One region of the Gymnodinialimonas phycosphaerae genome, then DNA from elsewhere that is predicted to be linked to it. Evidence: riboswitches for the same ligand, from Rfam matches in the RefSeq annotation. Region 1 holds a riboswitch; the other holds the start of a gene.

Evidence for each region. Region 1 has a riboswitch for thiamine pyrophosphate ahead of thiB (thiamine ABC transporter substrate binding subunit). Riboswitches for the same ligand answer to the same signal wherever they lie in the genome.
Region 2: linked by a shared signal. The riboswitch ahead of KUL25_RS01250 (YkoF family thiamine/hydroxymethylpyrimidine-binding protein) and the one ahead of thiB (thiamine ABC transporter substrate binding subunit) in region 1 are both predicted to bind thiamine pyrophosphate.

Annotation. Positions count from the first base shown of each region.
Region 1 covers NZ_JAIMBW010000001.1:3,378,508-3,394,004, reverse strand. The annotation lists gene KUL25_RS16805 (sulfotransferase-like domain-containing protein) at 1-113, shown strand, start outside; gene KUL25_RS16800 (hypothetical protein) at 110-343, shown strand; gene KUL25_RS16795 (adenine deaminase) at 387-2,189, shown strand; gene KUL25_RS16790 (hypothetical protein) at 2,186-2,983, shown strand; gene KUL25_RS16785 (AMP nucleosidase) at 2,980-4,464, shown strand; gene KUL25_RS16780 (HU family DNA-binding protein) at 4,600-4,890, shown strand; gene KUL25_RS16775 (DMT family transporter) at 4,966-5,835, shown strand; gene KUL25_RS16770 (cytochrome c biogenesis CcdA family protein) at 5,891-6,604, shown strand; gene KUL25_RS16765 (thioredoxin family protein) at 6,620-7,015, shown strand; gene KUL25_RS16760 (hypothetical protein) at 7,025-7,660, opposite strand; gene aroC (chorismate synthase) at 7,892-9,004, opposite strand; TPP riboswitch at 9,110-9,225, shown strand; gene thiB (thiamine ABC transporter substrate binding subunit) at 9,270-10,265, shown strand; gene KUL25_RS16745 (thiamine/thiamine pyrophosphate ABC transporter permease ThiP) at 10,241-11,806, shown strand; gene KUL25_RS16740 (thiamine ABC transporter ATP-binding protein) at 11,793-12,482, shown strand; gene KUL25_RS16735 (cytochrome c1) at 12,661-13,470, opposite strand; gene KUL25_RS16730 (cytochrome b) at 13,485-14,840, opposite strand; gene petA (ubiquinol-cytochrome c reductase iron-sulfur subunit) at 14,855-15,433, opposite strand.
Region 2 covers NZ_JAIMBW010000001.1:236,947-252,443, forward strand. The annotation lists gene KUL25_RS01185 (segregation and condensation protein A) at 1-388, shown strand, start outside; gene scpB (SMC-Scp complex subunit ScpB) at 385-1,083, shown strand; gene KUL25_RS01195 (hypothetical protein) at 1,141-1,338, shown strand; gene KUL25_RS01200 (hypothetical protein) at 1,447-2,349, shown strand; gene KUL25_RS01205 (hypothetical protein) at 2,512-2,706, shown strand; gene glnA (type I glutamate--ammonia ligase) at 2,823-4,229, opposite strand; gene KUL25_RS01215 (P-II family nitrogen regulator) at 4,289-4,627, opposite strand; gene KUL25_RS01220 (NAD(P)H-hydrate dehydratase) at 4,802-6,394, shown strand; gene KUL25_RS01225 (Hint domain-containing protein) at 6,475-6,966, opposite strand; tRNA gene KUL25_RS01230 (tRNA-Leu) at 7,244-7,328, shown strand; gene KUL25_RS01235 (ABC transporter substrate-binding protein) at 7,637-8,623, opposite strand; gene KUL25_RS01240 (ABC transporter ATP-binding protein) at 8,620-9,369, opposite strand; gene KUL25_RS01245 (ABC transporter permease) at 9,372-10,160, opposite strand; gene KUL25_RS01250 (YkoF family thiamine/hydroxymethylpyrimidine-binding protein) at 10,162-10,770, opposite strand; TPP riboswitch at 10,765-10,878, opposite strand; gene KUL25_RS01255 (hypothetical protein) at 11,134-11,745, shown strand; gene KUL25_RS01260 (ABC transporter ATP-binding protein) at 11,742-12,416, shown strand; gene KUL25_RS01265 (ABC transporter permease) at 12,413-13,570, shown strand; gene KUL25_RS01270 (DUF4198 domain-containing protein) at 13,605-14,375, shown strand; gene KUL25_RS01275 (type 2 periplasmic-binding domain-containing protein) at 14,405-14,707, shown strand; gene KUL25_RS01280 (metal ABC transporter substrate-binding protein) at 14,712-15,497, shown strand, end outside.

The DNA of each region.
Region 1 (15,497 bases):
GGTTCGCGGCGGCAGAGGGGCCATTGCCCACGGTCGCCCCAGAGCATCGCGCGTTGCTGGACGAGGCCCTGCCCATCTACGAGGGCCTTTTCGCGGCACGCCTGCGCCCGTGACAGTTCTGGAAATCCTGATCGGCATCGCGTTCGTCGCGGGCGCGCTTGCCACCGGATGGGTCTATACGCTGACCGACCGTGGCCGCACGTTGGGACGCGACACCCAGAAGGCCAACCGCCGCGCGCGCTGGTGGCTGCGCAGGGAATTCCTTGGACGTCACTGGCCGTTCATCCTGCTGATCCTTGCCTACACGCTTGGTTTTGGCGTCATCGCCGCGATGGTGTCATAGAAACGTCTCTTGCGGCGTCCCTTGGCCTCTGCCAAATTGGGACATGTCAGCAAACACCGTTACATTCCCAACTTGGCAAGACGTCGCCAGCGACCTCGTTGCCGTAGCCGCAGGCCGTGCCCCCGCTGATCTGGTGATCCGGGGGGCAAACGTCGTGCTCGTGCAGACCCGTGAAGTGATGGAGGGCTGGGACGTTGCCATCAAGCATGGCCGCTTTGCCTATGTCGGCCCCGACGCCAGCCACTGTGTCGGCGAGGGCACCTTGGTGGAGGAGTTGGCGGGCCGCTACCTGATCCCCGGCCTGTGCGACGCGCATATGCATATTGAATCGGGAATGCTGACGCCTGCCGAATTTACCCGCGCCGTGATCCCCCATGGGACGACGTCGATGTTCACCGACCCCCACGAGATCGCCAACGTCTTCGGCCTGCGCGGGGTGCGCCTGATGCATGACGAGGCGTTGATGCAGCCGATCAACGTGTTCACCCAGATGCCCTCCTGCGCGCCGTCTGCGCCGGGGTTGGAGACGACAGGCTTCGAGATCGGCCCCGATGACGTGTCCGAAGCGATGGAATGGCCCGGCATCGTGGGCCTGGGAGAGATGATGAATTTCCCCGGCGTCGTGAACGGGTCGCAACAGATGCTGGCCGAGATCGGCGCAACGCAGGCGGCGGGCAAGACCGTGGGCGGGCATTATGCCTCACCGGATCTGGGGCCTGCCTTCCACGCCTATGCCGCCGGTGGCCCTGCCGATGACCATGAAGGCACCAGTGAAACCGATGCCATGGCCCGGATGCGGCAGGGGATGCGGGCGATGATCCGGCTCGGCTCCGCCTGGTACGATATTGAATCGCAGATCACCACGATCACCGAACGCGGCCTTGATCCGCGCAACATGATCATCTGCACCGACGATTGCTTCGCCAAGACGCTGGTGGAAGACGGCCACATGAACCGCGCCGTGCGCCATGCGATTGACTGTGGATGTGATCCGCTGATTGCCCTGCAAATGGCCACGATCAACACCGCCACCCACTTCGGGCTGGAGCGGGAACTTGGCCAGATCGCGCCGGGCAGGCGCGCGGACATGATCGTGACGTCTGATCTGAAGACCCTGCCGATCGAGGTCGTCTACGGGCGCGGTGTGAAGGTGGCCGAGGGCGGCATCTGCCTTGCTCAGTGCCCCCATCTGGATTGGCCCGAGGATACGCGCCAATCCGTCAACCTTGGCAAGGCGCTGACAGCAGCGGATTTCGAGATCCGATCCGATGCCGCGCAAGTCACGGCCAATGTCATCGGCGTGGTGGAAAATCAGGCGCCCACCAAGGCGCTGGTGATGGACCTGCCCGTCCGCGCCGGCATCGTGGAGCCGGATGGCATTGCCCAGATCGCCCTTGTGGAACGGCACCGCGCAACCGGCGGCGTCACCAATGCTTTTGTCTCCGGCTTCGGCTACGGCCCCGGCATGGCCATGGCCTCCACCGTCGCCCATGACAGCCACCACATGATCGTCGTGGGGACCTGTCGCGAGATGATGGCCAAAGCGGCCATGCGCTTGGGTGACGTTGGCGGCGGGGTCACGTTGTGGCAGGACGGCACAGAGAAAGCCTTGGTGGAACTGCCCATCGCCGGTCTGATGTCCGACAGTCCCGCAGCGGAAGTCGCCGCAAACGTCACGCAACTGGTCGACGCGATGCAGGCCGCTGGCTGCACGCTGAACAACGCCTACATGCAGCATTCGCTGCTGGCGCTTGTGGTGATCCCGGAACTCCGCATCTCGGACCTTGGCCTTGTCGACGTGCGCACGTTCCAGCTCACGCCCGTTCTGGAAGGCGTGAGCCCATGAGCTTCTCGGGCGATGTCCGCGCGGCCCTGCCCCCCGCCCTCCATCTGCCTGACCCCATCGCCCGGACGTTGGACTGGCTGGAGGCCCAGGGCCATGGCGGCACCTTCACCCATGGCGGCGAGCCGTTCCTTGGCATCTACCCGCCCGACCTGCGCGATGCGCCCGGTGCCAGCTTCGTCCTGTTCCATCATGAGGCGGGCCCCCCCTTCCATGACCCTCCCGCCGAGGTCACATCCCGCATCGCCTCTATCGCCAAGATCGCAGGCGATGGCGGCACCTTGGCGCTGTGGGCCGATGCTTCCGATACCCAACACTGCGTGGTCTTCAACCACGGCATTCCCCATGTGCTGACCGATGATCCCCTTGTCGCGCTGCAATTCCTGGCCATCGGCTACGCCGAACCCGGCGCGCTTCTTGATCCGACAATGACCGCCAGGGACCAGGCCCACCACGATATGGCCGACCCGCCGCTGCTGCCCGCCGCCTTCCGCGCGTTCCTTGAGGCAACGTTCCACGTCACCATCCCCCAGCGCGCGTCTGAACTGGGCATCACCATCCCGCCCAACACCGCCCCCGATCCGATCCGCGACTGGCTGGACGAGATGATCCCGCCGCCGGACCCCGCAACAATTCCCGGCATGACCGCCGAGAACCCCTATATGATAACCAAAGAGCTCCGCGAGATTTTGGGCGATGAGGGCGTCGCCATCCTGCGCGAAAGCTACCCCCATGTAATCGAGCCCCATGTAATCGAGCCGCATTTGAACGAGCCCCATTTGAACGAGGACGAATGAACACCCACACCCCCCTCCATATCGAGACCCCAAACCATGGGGAGCCCACCGCCTTCACCGATGCAGGCCAAGCCGTGGCCGAGTTGCAGAAGCTTTACACCGAGGCGACGCAGTTCCTTTGTGATCGCTTTGCGGAAACGTTGACCAGTGCCGCGCCCGAGGGCACGCGCTACCGCGCCTATTACCCCGAGATCCGCCTGCGCACGACGTCTTTCGCCACCATCGACAGCCGCCTCAGCTTCGGCCATGTGTCCGAGCCCGGCACCTACGCCACCACGATCACCCGGCCCGACCTGTTTGAAAATTACCTGCAACAGCAGATCGATCTGCTTTTGCAGAACCACGGCGTCAGCATTTTTGTCGGCCCGTCCATGACACCGATGCCGGTACACTTCGCCGTCGCCAATGACACCACGATCACCGTGCCGCAGGAAGGTGCCGGGAATTTCATCCTGCGCGATGTCTTCGATGTTCCTGATCTGGCAACGACAAATGACGACATCGCCAATGGCCTGGGGTTCACCTACGAGGACGGCGCCCGCCCGCTGGCGCCCTTCACCGCGCAGCGCATCGATTATTCGCTGGCGCGTCTGTCCCACTACACGGCCACCGATCCCGGCCATTTCCAGAACCACGTGTTGTTCACCAACTACCAGTTCTACGTCGATGAGTTCGAGGCCTACGCCCGCGCGCAACTGGCTGATCCTGCCAGCGGCTACACCAGCTTTGTCGCCACCGGGAACACGGTCATCACCGATGCCACAACACCGATCGCGCAACCGGCAAAGATGCCCCAGATGCCAACCTACCACCTGACCCGCGAAGACGGGAACGGGATCACCCTGGTGAACATCGGCGTCGGCCCGTCGAACGCGAAAACGGCGACCGATCACATCGCCGTCCTGCGCCCCCACGCGTGGCTGATGGTGGGACATTGCGCCGGGTTGCGCAATTCGCAGCGCTTGGGCGACTTCGTGCTCGCCCATGCCTACCTGCGCGAAGACAAGGTGCTGGACGATGACCTGCCCGTCTGGGTGCCCGTCCCCGCCCTCGCCGAAATTCAGGTCGCGCTGGAACAAGCCGTTGCCGACACCACCCAGTTGGAAGGGTTCGAGCTGAAACGCATCATGCGCACCGGCACCGTCGCCAGTTTCGACAACCGCAACTGGGAATTGCGCGATCAATCCGGTCCCGTGCAGCGCCTGTCGCAGTCTCGTGCCGTGGCGCTGGACATGGAATCGGCCACCATTGCCGCCAACGGCTTCCGCTTCCGGGTGCCCTACGGCACGCTTTTGTGCGTCTCTGACAAGCCGCTCCATGGCGAATTGAAGCTGCCCGGCATGGCGTCGGACTTCTACAAGGATCAGGTTTCGCGGCATCTACAGATCGGAATTCGCGCCATGGAACAGCTTCGCGAGATGCCTTTGGCGCGCCTGCACAGCCGAAAATTGCGCTCTTTTGAGGAAACCGCCTTCCTTTGAGGGCAGAAAAACGCTCTTAGCCCATATTTTTCAAGGAAAACGCGTTTTGATCCGTTGTGTGGGGCTACTAAACACGGTTAGTTTCGCGCCAACCGGCCCAAGGGCTCGGGGGATAGACAGCAGGAGAATAAGCACATGGCAACCAAACCCATGACCAAGACACAACTCGTCGCCGCTTTGGCCGACGAGATGGGCGGCGACAAGAAAGCCGCGGGCGCAGCACTGGATGCAGTGACGGCCGTGATCACCAAAGAAGTCGCAAACGGCGGCGCCGTGACCATCCCAGGCATCGGCAAAGTCTACTGCCGCGAGCGGCCCGAGCGTATGGTCCGCAACCCCGCCACGGGCGAGCAGATCAAGAAAGAGGCCGACAAGCAGGTGAAAGTCACCATCGCCAAGGCCCTGAAAGATTCCGTGAACGGCTAATTGTCGTCCACCTGAAGACATGAAAGGGTCGCGCCAACAGGGCGCGGCCCTTTTTTCATGCGAAGGGTCAAGATGATGGACGTGCGCGCGGTGGTGATGGGGCTGACGTTTGCCCTGATTTGGTCATCTGCCTTCACATCGGCCCGCATCATCGTAGAAGCCGCGCCGCCGCTTTATTCCCTTTCTGCCCGGTTCCTGATTTCCGGTCTTATCGGCATCTCCATCGCGCTGGCCCTGGGCCAACGCTTCAACCTGACGCGCAACCAATGGCGCGCGGTTCTGATCTTCGGCCTGTGCCAGAACGCGATCTACCTGGGCCTGAATTTCGTGGCGATGCAAACGATCGAGGCGTCTGTGGCGGCGATCATCGCGTCCACCATGCCGTTGCTGGTCGCCCTGGCGAACTGGACGATTTTCAAGGAGCGTCTGCCCCTGATGGGGATCGCGGGCATGGTCGCCGGTTTCGCCGGTGTGGCCCTGATCATGGCCCAGCGCTTTGGTGGCGGCGCGGACCCCTATGGCATCGTCCTGTGTCTGATCGCCGCCGTGGCGCTGACCGCTGCGACACTGACGGTCAAAAGCGCGTCCAGCGACGGCGGCAACCTTTTGATGATCGTCGGGCTCCAGATGATCGTGGGGGCCATTGCCCTGCTGTTCCCTGCGCTGGCGTTCGAGACCCTTACCGTTGAGTGGACCACCCCCTTCATCCTTGCGTTCATCTACACCACGCTGATGCCCGGTCTGGCCGCCACGCTGATCTGGTTCCTGCTGGTGGGCCGCATCGGGGCCACGCGCGCGGCGACCTACCACTTCCTCAACCCCGTGTTCGGCGTCGCCATCGCCTATCTTCTGTTATCCGAGGCGCTCAGCTGGATCGACGCCCTGGGCGTGGCAATCATCGCGGCGGGCATCCTTGCGGTGCAGCGGGCGCGGATAAAGGGCTGACCGCTCACGAACGGTTTAAGTGACAGGTGACACCGGGTGCGGCATCACGTCCCCCATGGAATTCATTCTCGCCTATGCCGCCGGGCTTCTGACCCTGATCAACCCCTGCGTGCTGCCGGTTCTGCCAATCGTCTTGGCGGGGTCGCTGCAATCCAGCCGCTATGGCCCCCTTGCGCTTGCAGGGGGCATGGGCTTGGCCTTCGTCACCCTCGGGTTCGGCGTGATCGCGGCGGGCCACCTTGTGGGCCTGCGCGAGGAAACCGTCAGCCAGGCCGGTGCGATCCTGATGATGGTCTTCGGCGCGGTTCTGATGATCCCGCAACTCTCGGCCCGGTTTGCCACTGCCACCGCAGGTGTCGCATCCCGCGCCGACGACGGCATGCGCGACATGCAGACCGACGGCTGGCAGGGTCAGTTCCTGGGCGGCCTTCTTCTGGGCGCCGTCTGGAGCCCCTGCGTCGGTCCCGTCCTGGGCTCTGCCATATCGCTCGCGTCCCAGGGTGAAGAGCTTTTGCGCGCCTTCTTCATCATGCTCGCCTTCGCCTTTGGCATCGGCACCATCATCGTCACCCTCGGCTATGGCGCGCGCGCTGCCTTGCAAAAACGCATGGGCACGCTGCGCGCCTTCGCGCAGGCCTCTCGCCCGTTCCTTGGGGCCGTGTTCTTCCTCGTCGGTCTCGCCATCTATATGCGTTGGCATCTGATGGCCGAGATCTGGCTGCTCGACCGTATGCCGATCTGGCTACAAGATCTTTCCGTCACCCTTTAACGCCCGGAGTTTCCCATGAACCGCCGTACTCTTATCCTGTCCGCCGCCGCACTCGCGCTGGCACCCGTCACCGCCATGGCCGAGATGATCGCCTATTCCCCCGGCACCGCCGAAGCAGCAATCAACGCGGGCGATACGGTGTTCGTCGATTTCGCCGCCGATTGGTGCTCCACCTGCCGCAGTCAGGAACGCACGATCAACGCCCTGCGCGACGCAAACCCGGCCTATGACGCGAATATCACCTTCTACCGGGTCGATTGGGATCAATACGGCAGCGGCGACCTGGCAACATCCCTTAACGTGCCGCGCCGGTCGACCTTGGTGATGTTCCGCGATGGCGTGGAAGTCGGCCGCGTCGTGGCCGGCACGCGAGAGGCCGATATTCGCGCGCTGCTCGATACCGGACTTTGAGCCAAACGGTCAGCGCCGCATGACCCCGTCGCCGCTGTTGGCGACAACCGTCAGGTTGTCGAGGGTCCAGCGTGCCTCCCCTTCCGCATCCCCCTGCAGGCGGAGCGTCAGCGTTTCGTCGGGCTGCTCCACGCCCAAGTGAACGCGAAGAGTCACGAAATCATCACTAGCGCCGGGCAGGGTTGCCTCAGCCCGGCGCGGACTGACGAAGGTGCTTTGCACGGCAACGCTCAGCCCATCCATCTCTGCGGCGTGAAGATCCACATCGCGAAGGTCGGCAGAATCCGACAGGCTGACGGTCAGCACCTCGGTCCGGCCCAACGCGATATGAAACGCCCCTTGCTCGGCCCAGTCGCCCACCAGATGCAGATCGAACGTCACCTGCGCTGCCGTGGCATCTGCGGGCATCGGGAATGAGCGCTGCACAGGCTCGACCCCGAAAGGACCAAGGACAGGGCCAAGGCCCGGCAGGCGGTCACTTACCGACGCGGGCGTCCATCCGTCGGCGTCAAAACTGAAGTCCTGGAATGCAAGCAGCGTGTCATCGCCGCGCAACTCCCGATAGCCCGTCGCGGTGACCGAATCTGCGTCAACGGCGGTGCGCCACATGGTTCCTACAAGGAACAGGATGGCAATACACGCCACGGCGAGCACCATCCAATCAATCGTTATATGGCCGCGCGGCGACCGATCTGTTTGAGCCTTCTGCCCCATCAGACATCCAATGCTAATTTCCCCAGCACAGCCTTATTTTTGGCGAAATGTGGCTGAAAAAAGGCGAGGATTGGACAGTTTTGCCACATTGTTTGGCACTTTGCACCAAACCGCCGATATCGCATGGATTAGGCGGAAAACCACTTAAGGGTTAACAAAACCTTACCCGATTTTGCCCCGTGTTTCGCCGACCGTGCCACCGATTTGCCCCCTTTGGAGCAGGATGTGGTCCAAAAGCACGCAGGCCATCATCGCTTCACCCACCGGCACCGCCCTGATTCCCACACAGGGATCGTGGCGGCCTTTGGTGATGATCTCGGCCGGTGTGCCCGCCTTGGTGATCGTCGCGCGCGGCGTCAGGATCGAGGACGTCGGCTTCACGGCGAAACGCACGATAACGTCTTGCCCGGTGGAAATCCCCCCAAGGATACCGCCCGCATGGTTGGAGGAATATTCAGGCCCATCCGCGCCCATGAAAATCTCATCGGCATTGGCCGACCCGGTCAGCGCGGCAGCGGCCATGCCGTCGCCGATCTCAACCCCTTTCACGGCGTTTATGCTCATCATCGCGGCGGCCAGATCGGTGTCCAGCTTGCCATAGATCGGCGCGCCAAGACCTGCAGGAAGCCCGCTGGCACGCACTTCGATCACCGCGCCGACGCTGTCGCCGGATTTGCGCAAACCATCGAGGTAATCGGCCCAATCGGACGCCGCCTGTGCGTCGGGCACCCAGAACGGGTTCTCTTCGATCTGCGCCAGATCGAACCGATTCCGGTCAATCCCGTGCGGCCCCATCTGCACCATGTAGCCGCTGATTTTCACCTGCGGGGCCAGCGCCCCCAGCGCCAGCCGCGCCACGCCAGCCGCAGCGACCCGCGCCGCCGTTTCGCGCGCCGATGACCGCCCGCCGCCGCGTGGATCGCGGATCCCGTACTTCTGCCAATAGGTGATGTCGGCATGGCCAGGGCGGAATTTCTCGGCGATATCGCCATAGTCCTTGGACCGTTGATCGGTGTTGCGGATCATCAGCTGGATCGGCGTGCCGGTGCTGCGCCCGTCGTAGACGCCTGACAGGATCTCTACCTCATCGGCTTCACGCCGCTGGGTCGTATACTTGTTCTGGCCGGGCTTGCGCCGGTCCAGCCAATGCTGGATCGACGCCGCGTCGACCTCAACCCCGGGGGGGCAGCCGTCAACCGTCGCCCCCAAGGCAGGCCCGTGGCTTTCGCCCCAGGTGGTGACGCGGAACAGGTGACCGAAAGAATTCATGCTCATGCCTCCCCGATTATCTGGGCCGCGCCCTTTTGCCAAGCCGCCCGTTCTTCCATCGCGCCCACTCTTCCATGAAGCTTGCCGCGCCCTGCGCATTGCCCTACGTCTTGGCGCACCTCGGGGGGCCTCGCGTATCCAAGGATACGCATGGCTGAGATAGCGAAAGCTGACCCGTTGAACCTGAACCGGTTAACACCGGCGGAGGGAAGGTATCGCGGGTAGAAAACCTTCGAACTTCACTTCGCCCCTAGCTTTGGAGGAGTGAGCCATGAACCTCACCAATACCACCATCATCGCTGCGGGTCTGACCCTTTTGACCGGGGCTGCCTCTGCGCAGACCCCCGTCTTGACGGTCTACACCTATGACAGCTTCAATTCCGAATGGGGCCCCGGCCCCGGCGTCGAATTCGCCTTTGAAGAACTCTGCGCCTGCGATCTGCAATTCACCAGCACCGGTGACGGCGCGGCGCTACTGGCCCGCTTGCGGCTGGAAGGCGCACGTTCCGACGCGGACATCGTCCTGGGCCTGGACACCAACCTGATGACAGCCGCCGTGGAAGCGGGCCTGATGGCCGAACATGGTGTGACGCCCGAGGGCCTTACCCTGCCCATCGCGTGGAACAACCCGCACTTCCTGCCGTTCGACTGGGGCTATTTCGCCTTTGTGCACCGCGCCGATATGGACGACGTGCCCGGCAGCTTCGAGGAATTGGCCGCGTCTGACGCGTCCATCGTGATCCAGGATCCGCGGTCCTCTACGCCCGGTCTGGGCCTGCTGATGTGGGTGCAGAACGCCTACGGCGACGAGGCCGCCGCGATCTGGGAAGGCCTGGCCGACAACATCGTCACCGTGACGCCGGGCTGGTCCGAGGCCTATGGCCTGTTCCTGGAGGGTGAGGCCGACATGGTGCTGTCCTACACCACCTCACCGGCCTACCACCTGATCGCCGAGGAAGACGACAGCTACGACGCCGCCTTGTTCAGCGAAGGGCACTACATGCAGATCGAAGTGGGCGGCATCTTGCAGACCGCCGACACGCCTGCATTGGCGCAGCAGTTCATGGAGTTCATGGTCTCGCCCGCGTTCCAGAATGTCATCCCTGAAACCAATTGGATGTACCCCGCCGCCTTGCCCGCCGAAGATCTGCCCGAAGGGTTCGAGACCCTGATGCAGCCCTCGGCCGCGCTGATCTTCACACCGGAAGACGCCGCAAGCGCCCGTGACGAGGCATTGGCCATATGGCAAAACGCGCTCAGCCAATAACGCTGACGCAGATGATCGGCGGGGCGTTTGTCGTGCTGGTCATTCTGACGATCCTGGGGCCCCTTGGCGCGGTGATTTACCGGGCCGAGGGGTTTTCCGGCCTGCGCGCCGCCGACTGGGCCGCCGTGCGCTTCACGCTGCTGCAAGCGGTGCTGTCGGCGCTGGTGTCCTGTCTTGCCGCGATACCCGTGGCCCGCGCGCTGGCGCGGCGGCGGTTTCGCGGGCGCGGCGCGTATATCTCACTTATGGGGGCGCCGTTCATCCTGCCGGTGATCGTCGCTGTCATGGGGCTTCTGGCGATCTTCGGGCGTGCGGGCTGGCTGAATGCGGCGCTGGAGGCCATCGGCGCGGGCACGATCGAGATCTATGGCCTGACCGGTGTTGTCCTGGCCCATGTGTTCCTGAACCTGCCGCTGGCCACGCGGCTTTTGTTGCAGGCCTGGCTTGCCGTCCCGGCTGAACGCATCCGCCTTGCCCATTCACTGAACTTCACCGCCTCCGACATGCGCCGTCATTTCGAGGGGCCGCTTCTGCGAGCCACGCTGCCCGGCGCGGCCCTTGTGATCTTTCTCATCTGCACCACCAGCTTTGCGGTCGCACTGATCCTAGGCGGAGGCCCCTCTGCCACGACGGTGGAACTTGCCATCTACCAAGCCTTCCAGTTCGATTTCGACCTTGGGCGCGCGGCGCTTCTGGGCGTCATCCAGGTCGCCATCTGCGTTGGTGCCGGGGCGATCGCCTGGCGCTTTGCTTCTGCCGCGAACTTTGGCGGCGGGCTGGACCGGCCTGCGATGCACTGGCCCGGCGACAGCCCCCTTGCGCGCTTGTTGGACCGCGCCGCCCTTGTCACCGCCGGGGTGTTTCTGCTGCTGCCGCTGGCCGCTGTCACCGGCCAAGGCATTGGCGCCATCTCGGGCTTGCCCCCGTCGACGTGGGAGGCCGCCCTGCGGTCCATCCTCCTGGCGCTGGCCTCTACCGCGCTGGCTGTGACACTGGCCCTGCCCATCGCGCTTCTGATCGCGGGCAAGGCCTCGCGTGCGGGGCTGGAAGGCGTTGGCCTGCTGTCCATCGCAGTATCGCCGCTGGTCGTGGGCACGGGCCTTTTCATCCTGATCTTCCCCGTGGCCGACCCCGTGGCGCTGTCGCTGCCGATCACCGGCCTTGTGAACGCGCTGGTGGCGCTGCCGTTCCTGTTGCGCGCGCTCATCCCGGCGGCGGTGCAGGCAGAGGCCACCCAGGGTCGCCTTGCCGATGCGCTTGGCATGGGGGGCATGGCCCGGTTGCGCCACGCGATCCTGCCGCGCCTGCGGCGCCCGCTTGGATTTGGCGCAGGTCTGGCGGCGGCGTTTTCCATGGGCGACCTTGGTGTCATCGCGCTGTTCTCGGCCCAGGGGCAAGAGACCTTGCCCCTTGAGATGTACCGCCTGTTCGGTTCGTACCGCACCAACGACGCCCAGGGTGCGGCGGTGCTGCTCATGGCCCTGTCGCTGGGGATGTTCTGGATGTTTGACCGGGGGGGCCGCGTGAATGCTGCGTCTTGAAGGAATCCGCGTAACCCAGGGCAGCTTCACGCTGGCGGCCGATCTGACGATCCCCAAGGGCGCTCGCGTGGCGTTGATGGGCGCGTCGGGCAGCGGAAAATCAACGCTGCTTTCAACGCTGTCGGGGTTCCTTTGGCCGGATGCAGGGCGCATCACCATGGCAGGAGTGGACGTTACAAAGGCGCCGGTTGCGGATCGTCCGATCTCGATCCTGTTTCAGGACGGGAACCTGTTTCCGCATCTGAACGTCTCGGACAACATCGCGCTTGGGATCGCGCCGAACCTCAGGCTGACACCCGAAGACCGCGCGCGCGTGCTGGAGGCGTTGGCGAAGGTTGAGCTGGACGGGATGAGCGACCGGATGCCGTCCGAGCTTTCGGGCGGACAGCAAAGCCGCGTTGCGCTGGCGCGGATGCTGTTGCGGGACAAGCCGATTGCGCTTCTGGATGAGCCGTTTTCCGCGCTCGACCCCGGATTGCGGCGGGAGATGTTGGGGCTGGTCCGCACCCTGTGCGAGGAGACCGGGCAGACGCTGATCATGGCGACGCATGACTTGCGGGACGCCGAAAAACTGTGTGACCGGGTGGTGCTTCTGGACGCCGGAAAAGTGGTGCTGGACGCCCCCCTGAAACAGGCGATCCGGGACCGAAATGGGCCGCTGGAGCCGTGGATGTAGGGGTGCTCAAGCTTGAGCACACCCTCAAGTAATTGATTTCAAACAAAATACGCCGTGAACGTATTTTGAAACGCCCCCCGGCCTGCACCCACGAAAAAACGCGCCCTCAGACCTGAGAGCGCGCTTTGATGTTCAAACCCTGAAACCCGATTACTCGGCGGGTGGCTGACCCTTGGCCCTATTCTGCTGGAGCCGCGCCTTTGGCGCGAGCCTTGACCGGCGCCCAGAGGCGCTTGTTGGTCAGGTACAGCAGGACCGAGAAGATGCCGAGGATGATTACCGCAACAAGACCCATCTGCTTGCGTGCCATCATGTGCGGCTCTGCCGCCCACATCAGGAACGCCGATACGTCTTCGGCCATCTGCGATTCAGTCGCCACGGTGCCGTCGGCATATTCAACGGCCCCTTCCCACAGCGGCGGTGCCATGGAGATCAGGCCACCTTCCATCGTGGTGTTCTCGTAAAGGATCGCACCGTATTGTTCGACTTCTTCACCGGTATAGTGGGTCAGGAGCGAGTAGATGTACTCGGGCCCACCCAGACCGAAGATCAGCGGATTGATCGCCAGACCTTCCGGGCCAGAGAAGCCGGTGCGCGCCTTTGCCATCAGGCTCAGGTCAGGGGCGCCGACGCCGTCGTTGGCCGGGAAGTTGTCGTTCGGGGTTGCCGCACGCCAATCCTCGAGATCGTCATCGTAGACCTCGATGAAGTTTTCATCGATGTAGGCGCGCACCTCGTCCATCGTCCAGCCGATGCCGCCCTCATCCGCGAGCGTGCGGAGGGGGACGTACTGAAGCCCGTGACAGCCTGAGCAGACCTCGGTGTAGACCTGAAGGCCGCGCTGAAGCTGGTCCTGATCGAAGGTGCCGAACGGCCCCTGGAACGAGAACGGCACGTTGGTGATATCACCCCCGCCACCAGCTGCCATCGCGCCGCCGGTGGAGAGAGCCAGCGCTGCGGTGGCGCTGATTGCTAGTTTCCTGAACATTGTCAGATCCTCTCTCATTCTGCCGGGGTCGGCGCGGTGGCCGTACCGGAACCGGGTGTGCCGCCGTGGCTGCGCACTTGGTCGTTGAAGTCGTCTTCGATGGTGTCGGGCTGGGGCAGCGGCTTCTCGATCACGCCCAGAAGCGGCAGGATGATCAGGAAGTATGCGAACCAGTAAGCGGCACCGATCAGGGCGATGTAGGGGTAGATCCCTTCCGCCGGGCGCGCGCCGACCCAGGTCAGCACGACGAAGTTGACCGCGAAGACCCAGAACCACCACTTGAACATCGGGCGATAGCGACCGGACCGAACGCTGGAGGTGTCCAGCCATGGGGCCAGTGCCATCACGATGATGGCGCCGAACATGGCGATCACGCCAAAGAACTTCGCGTCGACGATACCGCCGGTCAGGAAGTCCGCCGCGATCACGACCCAGACCTCGCCGTCGAACGCACGCAGGATCGCGTAGAACGGCAGGAAGTACCATTCGGGCACGATGTGCGCGGGCGTCACCAGGGGGTTGGCCTCGATATAGTTATCGGGGTGGCCCAGGTAGTTCGGCATGAAGCCCACGATGGCAAAGAAGATCACCAGGATCACGGCAAGCGCGAACAGGTCCTTGATCACGAAGTAGGGCCAGAACGGCAGCGTGTCGGCCTCGGCTTCTTTCTTCGAGGTGCGGCGCACTTCGACACCGGTGGGGTTGTTGTTACCCGTGGTGTGGAAGGCCCAGACGTGCACGATCACAAGGCCCAGGATCAGGAAGGGCAGCAGATAGTGCAGCGACAGGAAGCGGTTCAGCGTGGCGTTGTCCACGGCCGGTCCGCCCAGAAGCCAAGTCTGGATGCCTTCGCCGATGAACGGAATGGCGCCAAACAGGCCGGTGATCACGGTCGCGCCCCAGAAGGACATCTGACCCCAGGGCAGAACGTAGCCCATGAACGCGGTGCCCATCATCAGCACGTAGATCAGCATACCGATGATCCACGTGACCTCACGAGGAGCCTTGTAGGAGCCATAGTAGAGGCCCCGGAAGATGTGCAGGTACACGGCAATGAAGAACAGCGAGGCGCCGTTCTGGTGGATGTAGCGAATCGCCCACCCCCCGTTCACGTTGCGCATGATGTGTTCAACCGACGCGAAGGCCATGTCGACATGCGGCGTGTAGTGCATGACCAGCAGGACGCCGGTGATGATCTGCATCACAAGGCAGAAGACGAGCACGATGCCGAAGATCCACATCCAGTTGAGGTTCTTGGGGGTCGGGATCATCAGCGTGTCATAAAGCAAACCGACAACGGGCAAGCGGCGGTGAAGCCACTTTTCGCCGCGCGAATTCGGTTCGTAGTGGTCGTGGGGAATACCACCCATGTGTTTATCCTCCGTTAACCGAGCAAAAGTGTTGAATCATCGATGAACTCTGCCGCGGGAATTGGCAGGTTCTCAGGCGCGGGGCCGCGACGGATGCGTCCGGCCGCGTCGTAGTGAGACCCGTGGCAAGGGCAGAACCACCCGCCGAAGTCACCAGCACCGTCACCGATGGGCACGCAGCCCAGGTGCGTACAAACGCCGATCTGCACCAGCCATTCGCCGGTGTTCTCGCCAGAGAAGTCGGGCAGCGTCCGGTTGGCGTCCGAGGCGTCGGAGCCGTCAGGGATGTTTGCGTTGCGCGCTTCCGGGTCGACCAAGTCACTGACGTCGACCGATTGCGAATCCGCAATCTCGTCTGCGGTGCGGCGACGCACGAAGACCGGCTTGCCCAAAAACAGCACCGTCAGCTGCGTACCGGGCTCGACCCCGGATACATCCACCCGAAGCTGGCTTGCGGCCTGCACGTCGGCCGAAGGGTTCATGGAGTTCACCAGCGGCCATGCCGCCGCGCCTGCTACCACCACCCCGGTGCCAGCCGTGGCGTAGTACAGAAAATCCCGGCGTTCGCCGGACGGATCATGTGTATCTGACACGAGCTCTGCGTCCTTTCTCTCTGGATCCAAACGTCTTTGGACCTGGAAACTTGCGGTTTGGGCC
Region 2 (15,497 bases), 3.1 Mb from region 1:
TCTGGGCCGCGACCGCTTCGTGCGGGGCCAGCCGCAAGCCATGACGACCAACCGCAAAGTGACCTACACCGCCGGATTGCTGGATCTGATGCAGGCCTACGCCCGCATCCGCACCAAGGATGAATTCCGCCCCTACGTGATGGACCGCGAGGCGGTTCTAACCATGGAAGAGGCGCTGGATCGCTTGCGCGGCATGGTTGGCTACATGGGTGAATGGGCGGATCTGATGTCCTATTTGCCTGACGGTTGGACGACGGACCCGGCAAAGCGCCGCTCGGCGGCGGCGGCGAATTTCGCGGCGGCGCTGGAACTGGCGAAAGCGGGCCGCGTGGAAATCCGCCAATCCGAGACGTTCTCACCCATCCAAATGCGCCGGAAAGACCCATGACAAAGACCCCGGATAGCGCCCCTGGGCGTGCTGAAGAAAGCCTGTTTCGCGCCCCTCCTCTGGCGGAACAGGAACGCATGGTGGAAGCGCTGCTCTTCGCCTCCGCCGAGCCGGTAAGCCTGGCCGAGATGGAGGCGCGCATGCCCCACGGTTCGGACCCGGCCGAGGCGCTGCATCTGTTGCGCAAGCGGTATGAGGGGCGCGGGGTACAGGTCACCAAGGTGGGGGACGCCTGGGCGTTTCGTACGGCGGCTGACCTGGGCTTTCTTATGGCGCGCGAGCAGGTGGAAAGCCGGAAGCTGAGCCGCGCCGCGATCGAGACGTTGGCCATCGTGGCCTACCACCAGCCAGTCACCCGCGCAGAAATCGAGGAAATCCGAGGGGTTAGCGTCAGCCGAGGTACCGTGGACCAGCTGATCGAGCTGGACTGGATCAAGTTCGGCCGCCGCCGCATGACGCCCGGACGCCCCGTGACCTATGTTGTTACACAGGTGTTTCTGGATCACTTCGGCCTGGAATCCGCACGCGATCTGCCCGGCCTCAAGGAGTTGCGCGACGCGGGCCTTTTGGAATCGCGCCCGCCCGAGACGGAAGAGGCCCCGGACACCCGCGACGAGAACACCGGCGATATGTTCGACGATGATGCCGATGCCGCCCTGGACGATGACGATCCGCTTTTTGAAGACGACGCCTGAATTCCGCCCAAGTCATTCCTTAACGGCATTAACACAGGCAGAAAGAGGTTCCTTTCCATGGACAGAATTCTCAACATGATCTTGCGCCGTGCCATCGGGCGCGTGGTGAACAAGGGCGTCGATGCGGGCATCGACATGGCGACGCGCGGGCGTAACGGCGCGGCTCCGAACCAGCAGCAGCGCGGACAGGCAAAGGGCGCGGTGCGTCAAGCGCGCGGCGCGATGCGGATGTTTCGGCGCATCGGGCGGATGTAGCCCGTCGACTAGCGGCAGGTTTTCCCCGTAAGGAATTCCGCTGTCGCCTTGGGGGGCGGGGCGACCTAACTTCATCACATCCCCGTGATTGATTTAGGATTTTATGCAATGCCCCTTCTGACCTTTTCCCGCCTTGCCACCGCTTTAACCCTGACCCTGACCCCCCTCGCGGCGCTTGCCGACGGGCCGTGGCAGGGCAATTGGGATACCTCCTACAGTGACCTGAATTTGCTTCAGGACGGCAACCTTGTGTTTGGCGAATACGTCGATCGCGGCTGGATCATCGGCTACACTGATCCCAGCGGCACGATCCTGCGCGGCGCTTGGGTGCATGAAAACAGTGACCGCTGGGGCGCGTTGGAATTCCGCCTGACCGCCCCCGGCGTCTTCGACGGGTCCTGGGTTGAGGACCAGACCACCTTCGCGTTTGAGGACGGCACCAATTGGGACGGCACGCGGGCCAGAATCTCGCCTGGCTATTTCCCCGAGGGGCTGGATGCCGCCATTGTTTGGCCGCAGGAATTCGACCTGAACGCCCTGTCGCGCAGCGGTTGGTTCGGCCCGGTCACTTGGGCCCCGATGCCGCAGCCCACGCCCACGCCAACAGTGAACGCGAACTGCCCCAATGTCGCGATGGACACCGGCCTGAGCGCCAGCAACAACCCCTATGTGACCACCTCCGGCATATCCAACGCGGCGACCGCGCCCTGGACAATCTATGCGCAGCCGCCCGCCGCGCCCTTGGGCTCGCTGGCGTTCACCGGCGGGTCGGCAACCTTGCAAATGGACGCCTGCGTTCCGCTTTTCGGCCCCACGCTATCGAACCAGCGGCGCGACATTCGCCTGCACAGTGTTGTGCTCAGTCAGCGCGGCGATGGCGATTACCAAGGCACGGGCTGGTTCCACGACTATACCGCGGGCATCCAGGGCGCCGCCAGCTTCTACCTGACCAACCCGGCGGCGGGGCAGGGCATGGCCGCCCTGACCATCACCGGCGAGGGCGGTCGGTGAGCCGAAAGCGTGCTGCTCGACTACACGGCTGATTGAAGCCATGGCATTGGGGCCACACTTGTGGCCCCTTCGCCGCCGCCCGTGCCACGCTGCCTAGATTTTGCCTTATTTGCCCGCCAACCCTGTGGATAAGTCAAAAACAAAAACAAATGAGGCAGTACCATGGAGCGGCTCGTTACCAACTTCCTGCGCTTTGTCGCGGGGCGCGACGGCGAAAAACCAACAAACATTCACGTCAATCGGATCGCGATGGGCAGCAGCCACGACCGGGCCTTGGCCGCCTTCAAGGCCGAGCAAGCCAAGGTCGCCAGCCGCCAGGACGGGGCAACCTTTTCCACCAAGCGCGGGTCAAAGTAGAACGCCCCCAACGCACGGATCAGGAAAGGCGCCCCCGGGCGCCTTTTTCATTTCCGCGGCACGTACGACAAAAAAAGGCGCCCAGGGGCGCCTCTTTCTCGTTCAGGATCAGCTAATTAGCAGCTGTAGTACATCTTGTACTCGATCGGATGCGGCGTGTGCTCGTAGGCGTAAACCTCTTCCCACTTCAGGGCGCAATAGCCGTCGATCTGGCTGCGGGTGAACACGTCGCCCTTCAGCAGGAACTCGTGATCGGCTTCCAGCTCGTCCAGGGCCTCACGAAGCGAGGCACAAACCGTGGGGATGCCCGCCAGTTCTTCCGGGGGCAGATCGTAAAGGTCCTTGTCCGACGGATCGCCAGGGTGGATCTTGTTCTGAATGCCGTCAAGGCCGGCCATCAGCAGGGCCGCAAAGCACAAGTAGGGGTTGGCCGCCGGATCGGGGAAGCGGGCTTCCACGCGCTTGGCCTTCGGGCTTTCCGTCCACGGAATACGCACACAGCCCGAGCGGTTGCGGGCCGAATAGGCGCGCAGAACGGGGGCCTCAAAGCCCGGGATCAGACGCTTGTAAGAGTTCGTCGAGGGGTTCGTGAAGGCGTTCAGCGCTTTCGCGTGCTTCAGGATGCCGCCGATGAAATACAGCGCCTCGTCCGAAAGGTCGGCATATTTGTCGCCTGCAAACAAGGGCTTGCCGTCTTTCCAGATCGACATGTTCACGTGCATGCCAGTGCCGTTGTCGCCCGCGATGGGCTTGGGCATGAACGTTGCGGACTTGCCGTAGGCATGGGCCACGTTGTGGATGACGTACTTGTACTTCTGAAGCTCATCGGCCTGCTTGGTCAGGCTGTCGAAGATCAGACCCAACTCGTGCTGACAGGACGCCACCTCGTGGTGGTGCTTGTCGACTTTCATGCCGATGCGCTTCATCGTCGACAGCATCTCGGACCGCAGATCGTGGGAAGCGTCGATCGGGTTGACCGGGAAATAGCCGCCCTTCACGCCGGGACGGTGGCCCATGTTGCCCATCTCGTACTCGGTATCTCCGTTCCAGGAGGCATCCTGGGCGTCGACCTCGTAGGAGACCTTGTTGATCTCAACAGACATGCGCACGTCGTCGAAGATGAAGAATTCAGCTTCGGGGCCGCAGTAGAACTTGTCGCCGATGCCCGAGGAGATCAGGTAGGCCTCAGCCTTTTCCGCAGTGCCGCGCGGGTCGCGATCGTAGGCCTCGCCCGTGTCGGGCTCTACCACCGAGCAATGCACGCACAGCGTTTTTTCAGCGTAGAACGGGTCAACGTAGCCCGAGTTGGTGTCCAGCATCAGCTTCATGTCAGAGGCTTCGATGCCCTTCCAACCGGCGATGGAGGAGCCGTCGAACATGAAGCCCTCCTCGATGAAGTCTTCGTCCACCTGGTCGGCGCACAGCGTCACGTGCTGCAACTTGCCACGCGGGTCGGTGAAACGAACGTCGACGTACTCGACATCCTCGTCCTTCATCATTTTCAAGAAGCTCTCTGTGCTCATTGTAAACTTTCCTTGGATTCGTAAGGGGTTAGTAGATTGTGCACGCCTGCACAGGTGTCTTACAGCGCGTCTTCGCCCGCTTCGCCTGTCCGGATGCGGATGGCTTGGCTGACGTCGGACACGAAGATCTTTCCGTCACCGATCTTGTCGGTCTTGGCGGCGGCGATGATCGTCTCGATGGCGGCATCGGCCATGTCGTCGGAAAGGACGACTTCAATCTTCACCTTGGGCAGGAAATCCACGACGTATTCTGCACCACGGTACAGTTCCGTGTGACCCTTCTGACGCCCGAAGCCTTTGACTTCGGTCACGCTGAGGCCCTGAATTCCGATCTCCTGGAGGGCTTCTTTCACTTCGTCCAGCTTGAACGGTTTGATGATTGCTTCGATTTTCTTCATGTTGCCGTCGTCCTCCTCGCCAAAGGCTTTGCGCCGTGACATCATTTTGCGCAGGCCGCGTCCATGCGGGACGGCGTGCAGCTTGAGGTTGCCCGATTGAATCTGCGCTTGCTGGCTATTCATTGTGCGTGGCGCCTAAAAAATAAGCATTAGTGAATCTCTGGGGAGAGGTCCATGGCAGAACTGATCACCGCCGCCCAGATGCGCGCGATCGAGGCCGAGGCGATCGCCAGCGGGCGCGTCACGGGCCTTGAGTTGATGGAGCGCGCCGGTCGCGGCGTGGTGGAGGCGATTTTCGAGGAGTGGCCCGAACTGGCCGCAACCTCCCGCAGGGCCGTGGTCCTGTGCGGGCCGGGAAACAACGGCGGCGACGGCTTTGTCGTGGCGCGTCTGTTGAAGGAGTGGGGCTGGGAGGTGGAGGCGTACCTTTACGGCGACCCCGACAAGCTGCCGCCGGACGCTCGGGTGAATTATGAGCGGTGGAATTCTCCGACGCGAAGCCTCTTTGACGTCAACGACGCTGAGATCTTCGATTTCGATGTTGTGGTTGATGCTCTATTCGGAACGGGGCTTGTGCGCCCAGTACAGAACCTCAGTAATCTCTTTGGGACGCTTCGTATGGGTATGGATACGGCCTCTCCCACGATACTGGAAGGCCCGCCGTTCATAGTTGCAGTGGATGCGCCGTCCGGCCTTGATATGGACAGCGGAAAAGTACTTGGCGAAACCGATGCGGGCCTTGAGACAGGTCTTCCAAGTTCGGCCGTTGCGCATTTGACGGTTGCTTTTCACAGTATGAAACATGGGCATATCCTCGCGGAAGGCCCGTCCAGGTGCGGTAAGGCGGTCGTCGCATCCATAGGAATTGAGGGCCGCCCGCCTGGCCAATTGGAAGCTCCGATTGAACTTGCGGACGTCGATTGCGTCGCCGGGATCGTGAAAAGGTCGGGCCATCACAAATACAACCACGGCCACGCGGTTGTTCTGTCCGGGGCGATGGGGCGTTCCGGGGCCGCGAGATTGGCGGCGCGCGCCGCCTTGCGGGTCGGGGCGGGGCTGGTGACGGTGGCTGCACCGGGCTCGGCAATGATGGAATGCGCCACGCAGCTCACTGCCATTATGCTGCGCAAGTGCAAGGGGGCGGAGGGGCTGGCAACACTGTTGGAAGACAAACGCCTGAACGCGCTGTGCCTCGGGCCGGGGTTGGGCGTGGGGCAGGAGACCCGCGATCTTGTGGGGGCGGCGCTGGCCGATCCGGCGCGAGGGGTGGTGCTGGACGCCGATGCGCTGACCTCTTTCGCCGACGACCCAAACGCCCTGTTTTCAATGCTCCATCCTAAGGTCGTTCTGACGCCCCATGCAGGTGAGTTTGCGCGCCTGTTCCCGGACATTGCCGACAAGTTGAACGCCCCGGCCACAACCGGCCCCGCCTATTCGAAGGTCGATGCAACGCGTGCCGCCGCAGAGCGGGCCGGATGTGTTGTCCTTTTCAAGGGGCCCGATACGGTCATTGCCGATCCTAATGGCGCCTTTGCAATCAATGCCGCCGTTTATGACCGTGCGGCCCCCTGGCTTGCCACCGCAGGATCGGGCGACGTGTTGGCGGGATTGATCACAGGGCTCATCGCGCGGGGACTGTCACCAATGCAAGCGTCCGAGACCGCCGCCTGGCTCCATGTGGAGGCTGCTCGGGCGTTTGGTCCCGGCCTGATTGCCGAAGATTTGCCCGAGATGCTGCCGCAGGTGTTTCGCGATTTGGGTCTGTAACATGCAGAAGCGGCACCCGTTGGGGCACCGCTTTTGGGTGAGGGGAACTCTTGTGTCGGGCGCTTCGGCGCCCTTTCCGATCAAGCCTTGGCTGCCACCTTCGGCTTGTCGGCAGAGGCCAGTTCAAGGCCGTCTGCGTAGATGATTTCCGGGGCGCCCAAGTAGAGCGACAGCATGATCTGCGAGCCGGTCGTCACGGTCCGGATGAATTGGCCATCGACCAGACGGGCTGCCTGGGGCGCGGCGATGTCCTTGCCCCACATAGCTTGTGCGCGCCAATCGCGGACCAGAACACGCTGGCCGGGCATCAAGGTGATGTCGGTGGAGGGTTTGCCACCAAGCGCATCGGCCGAGACAACAACGCGAGGCGTGCCTTCGGGCAGCGTATGGCGCATCACCGCTATCAGCTTGCGCACACCGCGCCGGGTGATGATGCGGTCGCCGGGGTTGAGGAATTCAACGGGGATCGCCCCGTCCATGGTGAGAACGGTGGTTCCGGGGGCAAGGCCAGCCTCACAGGCATCGGTCTTGGCGCCCGCGCGGGCCGTTGGCCGCGGGGTGGAATTGGTCATGGGTGCTACTGCTCGCTCGTTCGGGCATTTGATGCCTCGTGTTTGTGTTTGCGAGTTTACGTCATCCAAGCCCATCGGGCGAGCGTTTTCTTGAATGATCAAAGCGGTGTCAGTCATCGTCTTCCCCTCAGGTTGTCCGGGTGGCAGCCCGGTGATGCACAGGTTCTCGCGTCGAATTAAGGCACAAACTGGGCGAAACGAGGTTATGGGTGGGTTAATGCTAGGGTGATTTTTGGTCTCGATTTGATTTGAATGCCCTGCTAAGTGCTGCCTCAATGCGGGTGTGGCGGAACTGGTAGACGCACCAGATTTAGGTTCTGGCGCCGCGAGGCGTGGGGGTTCGAGTCCCTTCACCCGCACCATTTTTTAGTATTTGGCCTACTGTCCTTCGGGCTGCTTGAAGCCGTGCAAGTTCCAGGTTGCTCTTCCCACGCGCGGCAGGGGGGACCGATCATTCGATGCGAAGTTCAAGCACCTCTGCCTTGCGAAATGGGGGCATCTCTTTGCGACTGTGGAGGTGCATCGGATCCACGCTTGCGCCGTTCGTCGACCCATGCGGGATTGCGCGTGTCTTGCGATGTGCGTTCGCACGGCTTTTTAGCCTGTCAGGTTTGATCAAGGCGCGACCAGGTGACGCTAGGGCATCGCCCGGTCGCGCGTGCTGCGGTGGTCACTGCAGCAGATAGTCGTTCGTGAACCATGTCGACACGTCCGGCATCGCCTCCAACGGATTGCCATCTTCACCGCGCAGGATGCCTGCCTCAAACAGGAAGGTCGTGATGTTTGTGACCATGCCGGCATCAATCAGGCCGACGGGCTCCGCTTCATCTTGCAGGTATCCCCCCTCGGCCAACGCGGTCATGGACGCGCGGACGAGGTCGGGATTGGAGAGCATACCAGCCGTCTCCGCGATCAGAATCTCTGCGGCTTCCTCGGGGTTGTCGGCCGCAAACGCGTAGCCCCGTTGGGCCGCTTGCACAAACGCGCGCGCGACGTCGGGGTTTTGCGTCAGCCAGGTGGCATTTCCGCCCAGGAATGTCGTGTGCTGATCCGGAACGCCGAAGTCCGCATAGCGAAACGCGCGTTGGGGACGGCCAAGCAGGACAGAGTTCACGCCCTCCCATGTGCTGACTTCGAGGGTGAAATCCACGCGCCCGTTTGCCAGCGCTTCATAGGCCGAGGTGCCAAGGGTCACGGTCTCGAACACCCCTTCGCCGCCGTCATTGCGGATGATGGTGGAAATCAACGCCTCTTCCCATGCGGACCCGAAGCCTGCGTAAATCATGCCGTCCAGATCAGACGGGCGTTGGATATCCTCTCGGTCGCCGTTGAATACCAGCCGTCCCGTTTCGTGCTGCACGACGGCCATGACCACGGTCATATCGGCCCCGGTTGCGCGCTGGCTGTGGAAGCCCACGGCGCTGAGAATGCCAAATTCGGCCACGCCGGCGGCGACCAATGTGCCAGAGGAGGTGTCGGTGTAGGGCAGGATGTCGACGTCCAGGCCCGCCTCTTCAAACCAGCCCATCGATTGGGCGACGTAGAGGCCGACGTGGTTTGTGTTGGGCGTCCAGTCGAGCGCGACGCTGAGGGTTTCTTGCGCCGAAGCGGGTAGGGTGGCCGCGCACAGGAAGGCGGCGGTTACGAGGTGTTTCATCTGGAGTCTCCGGTTTGTGTCAGAAGGATGTCGAGAAGCTTTGCCTCTTGGGCATGGGCCTGGGGTGGAATGGGGCGCCCCATGCGGGGGCGTGGCGTGGCGATGGCGACTTCGGCAATCACGCGGGCGGGGCGGGCGGACAGCACGTAGATGCGATCTGAAAGGGCCACCGCTTCGCGGACGTCATGGGTTACCAGCAACGTGGTCCACTTGGCGGTTTGCCAACGGTCTTCGAACCAGCGTTGCATCCGGGTGCGGGTCAGCGCATCAAGCGCGCCGAACGGCTCATCAAGAAGCTGTACGGGGCGACCTTGCACAACGGTGCGCAGCAAGGCCGCGCGTTGGCGCATACCGCCGGAAAGCTGCGCCGGGTAGCGGTGCGCAAACCCGTCGAGGCCGAAGTCCTGCAGCAACGGCAGGACCTTTTCCCGCGCGTCTTTGCGGGTCATTCCCTGTACCTCCAGCCCCAGGGTCACGTTGTCGATGATCCGCCGCCACGGCATCAGCGCATCGCGCTGGGGCATGAAGGCGAAGTCCCGGCTGGCTCCGTCAACGGGACGTCCGTTGCAGGTGGTCACGCCCGTGTCGTGCCGCAAGGCGCCGGTCAGCAATTGGAAGATCGTGGATTTCCCTGCACCCGAGGGCCCGAGGATAGAGACGAACTCGCCGCGGGCCACATGCAACGAGATGTCATCCAGAACCCGTGATGCGCCGCGCGTGACACCCACGCTGCACATCTTCAGCACGCTCAATGGTCCTCTCCCGCATCACGCCAGCGCAGGACGACGCGTTGAAGCACGGCCGTCAGGGCGAAAAGGACCAGTGTCAGCGCCGAGCTGATGACAACGGCCGCCAGCACCAGATCGGGGCGAAAACTGTTCTTTGCGTTCAGGATCACGATCCCCAGCCCCGCCCGCGCGCCGACATATTCCGCAAAGATTGCAGCGACGACGGCGTAGGTGATCGAGATGCGCAGGCCGGCGAAGAAATATGGCATCGCCGATGGCAGGCGCGCGGCGCGAAATACCTTGCCACGGCTGGCGCCCATGGACCGCAGCAGGTCCTCGATTTCCGGGTCTGTGGCGGCATATCCGTCCACCAGCGCCACCAGCATCGGAAAGAACGTGACCAGCGCTACCAGAAGCACTTTGGGCGTCAGATCAAACCCGAACCACAACACCACCAGCGGCGCGATCGCGACCAGGGGAAGCGTCTGGCTGACCACGAAGATCGGAAACAACGCCCGGCGCACCCGAGGCATGAAATCCAACACGATGGACAAGGTGAAGGCGACGGTCAGCGACAGCGCAAAGCCCGTGAACGTGGCTTGAAGGGTGGGGATCGTGTTGGCCCAAAGGAGATCGCGGTTCAGCCACATCTGATCGAGCACGCGCGAGGGCGCGGGCAGCATCAGCGGCGAAATGCCGGACAGATGCACATAGAGTTCCCAGATCACGAAGGCGCTGGCCACGCTTACCACGGCAGGCACGCCGCGGGCCAACCCTCCGCCGGACGGGCGGGGGACAGGGCGTGACATGTCAGCGTGTGCTGGGGCTGTTGGCGGAAACCGTCAGGTCGATCGTGACATGGCCATTGGGCGGGCCGAAGCGGCAAAACGCTTCCTGCACTGTTGCGAAAACCGGGCCGGCATCGCCCGTCAGGCGGGTGCAGAAGTTCTTGGACCGATCGAATGTGCCGCTTTGCTTCAGGAAGTCGATGCAGCCCATGATCTCGGCCATGTGGTCGCCTGCACCCATGACGTAAAGCGAGAACTGGGCGTCGGCGATTTGCCCCTTCTCGGGCGTTGCGGCAAGCGCTGCCAATGCCTCTGATTGCCGCTCAGCCAAGGGCTGCGCGGGATTGGCCAATGTCGATGTCTGGCAAATCGGGTCATCGGGTTCACCGGGGCAGCCGCGTGACAACGTGGCACGCAGCACGATGTGGTGGCCGGACGCGGCGGCGGTCGCATAAAGATCCCGCAGGGCCGGGAACAAGACCTCGGGCGGCCCGACGATGAGGGTAGAGATATCGTCCGTCTCGATCCGCAATCTGTCGCGCCACGGATCAAGCGCGTTGAGCGCGCTCAAAATGACGTCAACAAAGCCGTCAGTCATCGGATAAAGGGAGACTTGTGCCCCTGAGAACATGTTTATTCCTCCTTGCTACGCTGGCATTACCCAGATCAGCTTTGAGGGACAGTGGGCTTGGCGCCCACATCTCAGCCACGACATTACGCAGCACCCCTGTGGTATTGAGAGGATGGCGTGGGCCGGGAGGGAACGCAAGCGGTTTCGTCGCGCGGCTCGACCCTGCGCCGCTGGCGACTGCTTTGGGGCGAATAGGGCCGAGGGGGCGTTTCAGGGGGCTCCGCGCAGCGTCACCCTTTGTGTCGCTCGTTTTTTGGGGATCAGGGGTTCGGACAGGCAAAGACCGTCAGTCCCCAAGACCTGACGCAGATTTGTACGTTCTGATCTGGAAATCGCGGCACTATTGTTATCTTGTCTGTGGCGATGACGGATTCCCTGACCCATGATCGACCTGCCAGAAAAGGGCTTGCGGCAGCAGCCTTGGCAGGTGCGTGTTGCGTTGTCATAGCCGCCTTGGTCTGGACCCTCTTCCTCCGCGCGCCGCAAGAGCCTGCGCCTTATGAAGTGGCGGGGTTCGAGCCGATGACCGCCGATGCCCTGGCCGAGGAATTCTTTCTTGTCGCGCCAGAGCTTCTGACCGTCGTCTACCGCGCGTTCAATGAAACGGGGGAAGCCGAGATTTACGATAGCCTTGCCACGGTCGCGGCAGGCGACGCGCTGCAAGAGCTTTACCTGGAACGGGTGGGCGCCATGGTCGGTGGGGGGTTGGACCCCTCTGAGGAGGCGGACCAGCAGATCCACACCATGGAAATGCTGCGCATCGACCAGAGCCGGGAGGGGGAGCGTTTCACCTGGAACGCCCGCTGGCGCGTCGTGGGAACTGTCGGCCATGCGACGCACATGCATGTCAGGGGCAACACATATGCCGCGATCCTGACGGTGGAGCCGGTAGAGGGCGCGTGGCGGGTGACCGGGTTCGATCTGACGGACGTAGACCGCTCCGAGGCCGGAGAAATGGTGGCGGCCGAGCCATGATCGACCTCAGCGGCATCACCTTTTCCTATCCCGGTGGCGATTTTCGCCTGTCCGTCCCCGACCTCACCCTGGCGGATGGGGAACGGGTGGCCGTGGTGGGGCCCAGTGGCACCGGCAAGACGACGCTTTTGAACCTGATCGCGGGGATCGCGGTGCCGCAGGCGGGGCGGATCACCATCGACGGCAAAGAGATCACGGGGTTGTCCGATAGCGCGCGGCGCACGTTTCGGGCCAATAACATCGGCTTTATCTTCCAGGATTTCGCGCTGCTCGATTACCTGACGGCGCGCGAAAACATCCTTTATCCCTATCGCATCACCGCAGGCGCACCCTTGGACGCCGAGGCACGCGCGCGGGCCGAGCAATTGGCGAAAGCCTGCGGGTTGGAGGGGAAGCTGGGGCGCCGCCCCGGCGCGCTTAGCCAAGGCGAGCAGCAGCGGGTTGCGCTGTGCCGTGCCCTGGTGCGCCAGCCCAAGCTGATCCTGGCCGACGAGGCGACCGGAAACCTTGATCCCGACAACAAGGTCGCGATCCTCGATCTGCTTTTTTCGCGCACGCGCGAGGCCGGGGCCGCGTTATTGGCGGTGACGCACGACCATGATCTGTTGCCACGCTTCGACCGGGTGATCGACTTTGCAGATTTTCGCGTGGCGACGGAGGCGGGCGCATGAACACGCTGTTCCTGGCCCTCGCCTATCTGAAGTTCCATCGTCTGCGGTCGCTGATCCTTGTGCTTGTGGCGGCGATGATTCTGTCGGTGCCGCTGGTCAGCCAGGTGCTGTTGGACGGGGCGCGGACGTCGCTGACGGATCGGGCAGAGGCCACGCCCCTGGTGCTTGGCAACCGGGGCAGTCAACTCGACCTGGTGATGAACGCGCTCTACTTCTCCGATGACCGGGCAGAGCCGGTCACAATGGCCGCCAGCGAAGAGATCTGGGATGCCGCGCTTGCCATTCCGATCCCGCTCAACACCGCGTTCGAGACCAATGGCGCGCGGATTGTCGGCACCACGCTGGACTATTTCGACTTCCGCGATCTGGTCGTGGCAGACGGTCGCCAGCTTGCGGTTCTGGGCGAGGCCGTGTTGGGCGCCGCCGTGGCCGAGCGGCTTGGCCTTGGGCCCGGTGATACGGTGGTCTCCGCGCCGCAAAACCTTTTCGACCTCGATGGGGTCTATCCGCTGGAGTTGGCCATCGTGGGCGTTCTTGCGCCCAATGGTACTCCGGATGATGAGGCGGTCTTTGTCGATATCGCCACCACCTGGGTGATTTCCGGCATCGGCCATGGCCACGACGGCGTCGTGGCCGCCGACGCCGATACCGATGTGGTCGTGGCCAATGCCGCCATCGTCGAATTCAACCGCATCACGCCCGAGAACATCGACAGCTTCCATTTCCATGGCGACCCGGAAAGCTACCCCGTGTCCGGCATCCTCGTGGTCCCCGATGACGACCGGGCGGGCACGATCCTGCGGGGGCGCTACCTCGATGCGGCCAACCCGTTTCAGATCATCGTTCCGCAAGAGGTCGTGGGCGAACTGGTCGACCGGATTTTCCGCATTAAGTCATTGCTCGATGCCGTGACCTTGATCGTGGGGGTGGCCGCATTGGCCGCCGTTGGGCTTGCAGTGTTCCTGAGCTACCGCTTGCGCGCCCGAGAGATGCAGACGGCTTTCAAACTGGGGGCCCGGCCCGGCATGATTCTGCGGCTGCTGGCCTCTGAAACGATTATTCTGCTGGCCTGCGCTGGATTGATCGCTTTCGGCATCGTCATGGCCGTGCAATCATCGGGCGATACAATTGTGGCATGGCTGTTGGCGACCTAAATAAGAAACCAAAGACCGAACTGGGAGATTGAAAATGAAGAAGACACTTGCGACGATCTTGGCGACAACGGCGCTTAGCACTACAGCGGCGCTGGCGCATTACGGGATGATCATCCCCTCTGATCCGATGGTCTCTCAGCAAGATGGCCGCTCTGTCACGCTTGATGTCTCATTCTCGCATCCCTTCGAGCTGGTTGGGATGGAGCTTGTGGCGCCCGTCTCGTTCTCCGTCACCCATGAGGGAGACACCACGGATTTGATGGATGCCTTGCAGCCGGCCACGATCATGGAAGCCGCGGGCTTCACTATGGAGTACGACCTGTCCCGGCCCGGCACCTATGTCTTCGCGATGGAGCCGCAACCCTATTGGGAACCGGCGGAAGACAGCTACATCGTGCATTATACCAAGACCTACGTCAGCGCCTATGATGATGACGAAGGCTGGGACGCTCTGCTGGGTCTGCGCACCGAGATCGAGCCTCTGACACGCCCGTTCGGCATCTGGGAAGGCAACGTCTTTCAAGGCCGCGTCCTTCTGGAAGGGGAGCCGGTGCCCTTCGCCGAGATCGAGGTCGAGTATTACAACGAGGATCTGTCGGCCACGGCGCCCTCTGACCTTATGATCACCCAGACCATCGTCGCGGATGCCGACGGCGTGTTCAGCTATTCGACGCCGAACGCCGGATGGTGGGGCTTTGCCGCGCTCAACACCGCGCCCGAAACCCTCGATTTCGAAGGGACGCCGCGGGCCGTCGAACTGGGTGCCGTGATCTGGGTCCATTTCGAGGAATGGACCGGGCAATGAGGGGAGTTCTTGCCGTACTTGCGGTTGTGATGTCCACCACTGCGGCGTTGGCCCATCAGCTCAACGTCTTCGCCTATGTCGAAGCAGGCGTCGTGATCGTGGAAAGCCGGTTCTCCAACGGCAACCCGCCACAGGTGGGCGAGGTCAGCGTGCTTGACGGACAGGGGGAGCCGCTGATGCTGTTGCCGCTGGAAAGTGACGGAACGGTGCGCTTCGTGCTGGATCCGGCGCACGCCGAGTCGGGCCTGTTGATCGAAGTCAGAACCGGCGAAGGGCACGACAACTATTGGATACTGACGCCTGAGGATATCGCTCGGGGATCGGGGAGTTGATCACATGACCGCATCCGCTTTGACCCGCCGCCGACTGGGGCAACTGACGCTCGCCTTGGGGGCCACCACCCTTGCTGGCCGCGCCTTTGCACAAGAGCGGCTGTCCATCGCGGCGGTGAATTACCCGCTGGCCTATTTTGCTGAACGGATCGCGGGCGATCTTGCCGATGTGCGCTTCTTGGTTCCCGACGACGTCGACCCCTCGTTCTGGCGGCCCGGCATTGCAGATATCACGGCCATTCAATCAGCGGATCTGGTGCTGCTCAATGGCGCGGGGTTCGCGGATTGGACGGCGCGCACGACGTTGCCGCGTGCGCGCAGCGTCGTCACTTCTGCCGCGTTCGAGGATGCCTTCATCGCAACCGAGACGATCACCCATGCCCACGGGGACGGCGGCGCGCATTCCCACACGGGCACGGCCAACTACCTTTGGCTGGACTTCGCGCAGGCCCAGATGCAGGCCGAAGCCATCGCCGCCGCCCTGACACGCCGCGCCCCCGATGCAGAGGCGGACATCGCACGAAACCTCGACGCGCTTATCGCCGACCTTGGTGCGCTTGATACTGACGCCCGTGCGATCGGAGCGGCCGCGCAGGGGGTGCGGATGATCGCCGCGCACCCGCGCTACCAGTATTTCGCCCGCGCCTATGGCGTCGACATCGATGCCATGGAGTGGGACCCACGAGAGCCGGTGAACGACGCGCAACTGGCCGCGTTGGAAGAACGTGTGGCGGCAAGCGGCGCAAGATTGTTCATCTGGGAGGCAGAACCGGACGCGGCCTCCCGTTCC